One region of the Streptomyces nogalater genome, then DNA from elsewhere that is predicted to be linked to it. Evidence: predicted binding sites of a transcription regulator. Region 1 holds the regulator's gene; the other holds the start of a gene.
What was found. Region 1 encodes HrcA, which represses chaperone genes, less so after heat shock. Its sites were predicted from a motif close to TTNGCACTCNGNNNNNCNGAGTGCNAA; they were not measured.

Region 1 (2,364 bases):
GTCCTTGGTCGTCCCGAAGGCCGCCTCGTCCAGCTCGACCTCGATCCGGATCATCGCGTCCTGGCCGCGCCGGGTGCGCGAGCGCGGCCCGCGCTGCGACGCCGTACCGAAGAACGCGTCCATGATGTCGGAGAAGTTGCCGAAGCCGCCGGCCCCGAAGCCGCCCGCGCCGGCGCCGCCGGACTGCGAGAGCGGGTCGCCGCCGAGGTCGTAGACCTGCTTCTTCTGCGGGTCCGACAGCACCTCGTAGGCGGCGTTGATCTCCTTGAACCGCTCCTGGGTCTTCGGATCCGGGTTGACGTCCGGGTGCAGCTCGCGCGCGAGCCGCCGGAACGCCTTCTTGATCTCATCCTGCGACGCGTCGCGGCGCACGCCGAGAACGGCGTAGTAGTCCGTGGCCACTTACGACTCCGCCAGGATCTGTCCGACGTACCGTGCCACTGCGCGTACCGCTCCCATCGTTCCCGGGTAGTCCATGCGGGTCGGTCCGACCACGCCGAGCTTGGCAACCGCCTCGCCGCCCGAACCGTAGCCGACCGACACGACGGACGTGGAGTTGAGTCCCTCGTGGGCGTTCTCGTGGCCGATGCGCACGGTCACGCCCGGGTCCTTCGCCTCGCCGAGGAGCTTGAGGAGCACGACCTGCTCCTCCAGTGCCTCCAGGACGGGCCGGATCGTGAGGGGAAAGTCGTGTCCGAAGCGGGTGAGATTGGCGGTACCGCCGATCATCAGCCGCTCCTCGTTCTCCTCCACGAGTGTCTCCAGCAGGGTGGAGAGCACCGTGGAGACCGTACCGCGGTCCTCCGGATCGAAGGCGTCCGGCAGGTCCTCGACCAGCTTGGGCACATCGGTGAACCGGCGGCCCGCGACCCTGCTGTTCAGCCGGGCCCGCAGATCCGCCAGCGAGGCCTCGCCGAACGGGGCCGGGCAGTCGACCATACGCTGCTCGACCCGGCCGGTGTCGGTGATCAGCACGAGCATCACGCGCGCCGGGGCGAGCGAGAGCAGCTCCACGTGCCGGACCGTGGACCGGGTCAGCGACGGATACTGCACGACGGCGACCTGCCGGGTCAGCTGCGCGAGCAGCCGCACCGTGCGCGCCACGACGTCGTCGAGGTCGACGGCGCCCTCCAGGAAGTTCTGGATCGCGCGGCGCTCGGGCGCGGTCATCGGCTTCACGCCCGCGAGCTTGTCCACGAACAGACGGTAGCCCTTGTCGGTGGGGATGCGCCCCGCGCTGGTGTGCGGCTGCGCGATGTACCCCTCGTCCTCCAGGGCCGCCATGTCGTTGCGGACGGTGGCCGGGGAGACGCCGAGGTTGTGCCGCTCGGTGAGCGCCTTGGAACCGACCGGCTCCTCGGTGCCCACATAGTCCTGGACGATGGCGCGCAGCACCTGAAGCCTGCGTTCACTCAGCATCCGCGCGCACCTCCAGCACGTCGTCCCTCGTCCCATCGGGTCGTCCGCCTGGCACTCTTCCCACGCGAGTGCCAGCATTCCCCGGCCCAGTGTACGGCCGTCGGGTACACCCGGGGCAAGGTCGGCCCGCCCCGCCGGGTCCTACCGCTAGCGTCGCGGGTATGACCGTGACTTGGGAAGAGCTGGGGTGGGAACGGCTGGCGGCCGGGGTGGGACGGTGCCGGCTGCCGGGCTGGGACTGCACGGCGGGGCTGGTCGTGGGCGAGGGGACGGCGCTGCTCGTGGACGCCGGTTCGAGCCTGGCGGAGGGGGCCCGGCTGCGCGCGCGGGCCGAGGATCTGGCGGGCGGCCGTGTGACCCATCTCGCGCTCACCCACCCCCACTTCGACCATGTGTTCGGCGCGGCCGCGTTCGCCGGGGCGGAGGTGTACGGGGCGGTCGGCCTGGACGCCGTGTTCGCGTTCGAGCGGGCGGAGCTGCGGCTGGACGCGGTGCGCAACGGGCTGCCGGTCGCCGACGCCGACGAGGCGGTGGACGCGCTGGTGGCCCCCCGGCACCCGGTGTCCGGCGAGTGGACGCTGGACCTCGGCGGCGGCCGCCAGGCGCTGCTGGCCAACGTGGGTCCGGGCCACACGGCCCACGACCTCGCGGTGCTGATCCCCGGCTCCCCGGAGATCGTCTTCTGCGGCGACCTGGTGGAGGAGTCCGGCGAGCCCCAGGCCGGCCCGGACGCGGTCCCCGCCCGCTGGCCGGACGCCCTGGACCGGCTGGTGGCGCTGGGCGGCGAGGACGCACTGTACGTGCCCGGGCACGGGGCGGTGGTGGACGCGGCGTTCGTACGGCGTCAACGGGACGAGCTGGCGGCACGGTTCGGCGTGATCTGAACGGCGTTCCGGTTCGGATTCCGGCGTGTCGCACTTGTCACGTCGCGGCTTCTCCTATCGT
Region 2 (2,364 bases), on a different contig from region 1:
CGAAGTACGGCGACAGGTAGCCCTTGTCGAAGGCCATGCCCTCGGTGAAGTCCAGCTCCAGACCGAAGGTGTTGGACTCCTCGACGGTGATGACACCGTCCTTGCCGACCTTGTCCATGGCCTCGGCGATCAGCTCGCCGACCTGCTGGTCCTGGGCGGACAGCGCGGCGACGGCGGCGATGTCGGACTTCTCGTCGATCGGGCGCGCGGTGGCGAGCAGGTCCTCGGAGACGGCCTTGACGGCGGCGTCGATGCCCTTCTTCAGGGCGGCCGGGGAGGCGCCGGCGGCGACGTTCTTCAGGCCCTCGCGGACCAGCGCCTGGGCGAGCACGGTGGCGGTGGTGGTGCCGTCACCGGCGATGTCGTTGGTCTTGGTCGCCACCTCCTTCACCAGCTGGGCGCCGAGGTTCTCGTACGGGTCCTCGATCTCGACCTCGCGGGCGATCGTGACACCGTCGTTGGTGATGGTGGGGGCGCCGAACTTCTTGTCGATGACGACGTTGCGGCCGCGGGGGCCGATCGTCACCTTGACCGTGTCGGCAAGCTTGTTGACGCCGCGCTCAAGGGCGCGACGGGCGTCCTCGTCGAACTTCAGGATCTTCGCCATGGCAGCGGGAGCCCTCTCGGAAATCTGTGGGTGAAAAACGCCGCGCCCCGGGCGCCCGGCTTCTTATCGATTCGCGGGGGCCAGGGGCGCAGCTTCAAGCAGAGAGTCGCTTGAGGTGATTACTTCTCGATGATCGCGAGCACGTCGCGAGCCGAGAGGACGAGGTACTCGTCGCCGTTGTACTTCACCTCGGTGCCGCCGTACTTGCTGTAGAGGACGACGTCGCCGACCTTGACGTCGAGCGGAAGGCGCTCGCCGTTCTCGAACCGGCCCGGGCCCACGGCGAGGACGGCGCCCTCCTGGGGCTTCTCCTTCGCGGTGTCCGGAATGACCAGGCCAGAGGCCGTGGTCTGCTCGGCGTCCAGCGGCTGGACCACGATGCGGTCCTCAAGCGGCTTGATGGCAACCTTGGAGCTGGCGGTCGTCACGATCCGACCTCCCCCTTCGGAGATCTCACGGGGTTAACTGTCTGAGGTGGCGACCAGGTCGATCCGTCGTCGCGGGTGCCGGACCTGCCCGTCGCGTTTGTTGGCACTCTCACCTGCGGAGTGCCAGAGCCGAGACTATGACCGTGGTTAGCACTCGGTCAAGCGGAGTGCCAATGCCGTGCGGCGCGTCGGCGGTGAATCGGCCGTCCCGGCGTTGACCGGCGGGCCTCGACCGTGCCGGCCGGTGCCGGAGAAGTCAGACGTAGTCCTCCAGGCGCGCCACCGTCAGGCCCTGCTCCTGGGCCGCCCGGAGAACCCGCGCCGTGCGCTCGCGCAGGGGGACGTCCGCCGGCTCGTCGGGGTCCACCAGGACGATGTCGCCGGGGGCCGGACGGCGGGTGAGGCCGGCCGGGGTGAGGGCGGTGCGCCACAGCACGACCGCGGAGATGCCGCAGTCGGCGGCGGCGCGCAGGGTGGTGCGGTCGTAGGAGCCGTAGGGCGGGCGGAACAGGCGGGGGCGGACGCCCAGGCGGGCGTGGAGGCGGTCCTGCTGGCCGCAGATCCCGGCGCGCTGGCCGGCGTACGGCAGTCCGGCCGGGGCCCGGTGGTCGAGGGTGTGGTTGCCGATGCCGGCGCCGAGCGCGCGCAGGCGGGCGAAGTGGCGGTAGCCGGGCGCGGCGACGCTGTCGGTGAGGAACAGGGTGACCGGGAGGCGCAGTTCACGGACCATGTCGACGAAGCGGGGGTCGCGTTCGGCGCCGTCGTCGTAGGTGAGGAAGACGACCGGGTCGCGGGTGGGGACGTGGTCGATCACCGGGGGCAGGGCGGGGGCCGCCGGGTGTCCGGCGAGCGGGCGGACCGGGCGGGCCGGGTGGACCGGGGAGCGGGCGAGCGGGCGGGCCAGGCCCCAGTGCCGGTAGGCCCGCCCGGCGGCGGTGGCGGTGGCGGTGGCGGTGGCGGTGGCGTGCGGGCGTACCCCTTCGGCGGCCTTCTTGCCGAGGCGTTCGATGGGGTCGACGGACTGGGCGCAGCCCGTCAGGAGCAGGGCCGAGGCGAGGACCGCGGCGGGGCCCCGCAGCCGCCTCACAGGTAGTCCTCCAGACGGGCGACGGCGTAGCCCTCGCGGGTGACCTTGTTCAGGAAGCGCCGCATGTCGTCCACCATCGTGCCGTTCCAGTCGTCCCGGCCGCGGAAGTGGGTGAGGACGATGTCGCCGGGGTGCAGCCGGCGGTCCCAGTCGCGGTACTCCCAGTGGTCGACGAAGACCTCCTCGTCCCAGATCGGCGCGTACTTGATGCCGCACTCCTTGGCGGCCCGCAGGGTGTCGCC

Region 2: groES (co-chaperone GroES) is a predicted target of HrcA. The motif match lies at 1,183-1,209, and genes of this name have one in related genera.

Annotation. Positions count from the first base shown of each region.
Region 1 covers NZ_BAAASM010000009.1:56,360-58,723, reverse strand. The annotation lists gene dnaJ (molecular chaperone DnaJ) at 1-402, opposite strand, end outside; gene hrcA (heat-inducible transcriptional repressor HrcA) at 403-1,419, opposite strand; gene ABD350_RS08145 (MBL fold metallo-hydrolase) at 1,581-2,303, shown strand.
Region 2 covers NZ_BAAASM010000032.1:96,988-99,351, reverse strand. The annotation lists gene groL (chaperonin GroEL) at 1-607, opposite strand, end outside; gene groES (co-chaperone GroES) at 727-1,035, opposite strand; gene ABD350_RS21930 (polysaccharide deacetylase family protein) at 1,292-2,122, opposite strand; gene ABD350_RS21925 (polysaccharide deacetylase family protein) at 2,119-2,364, opposite strand, start outside.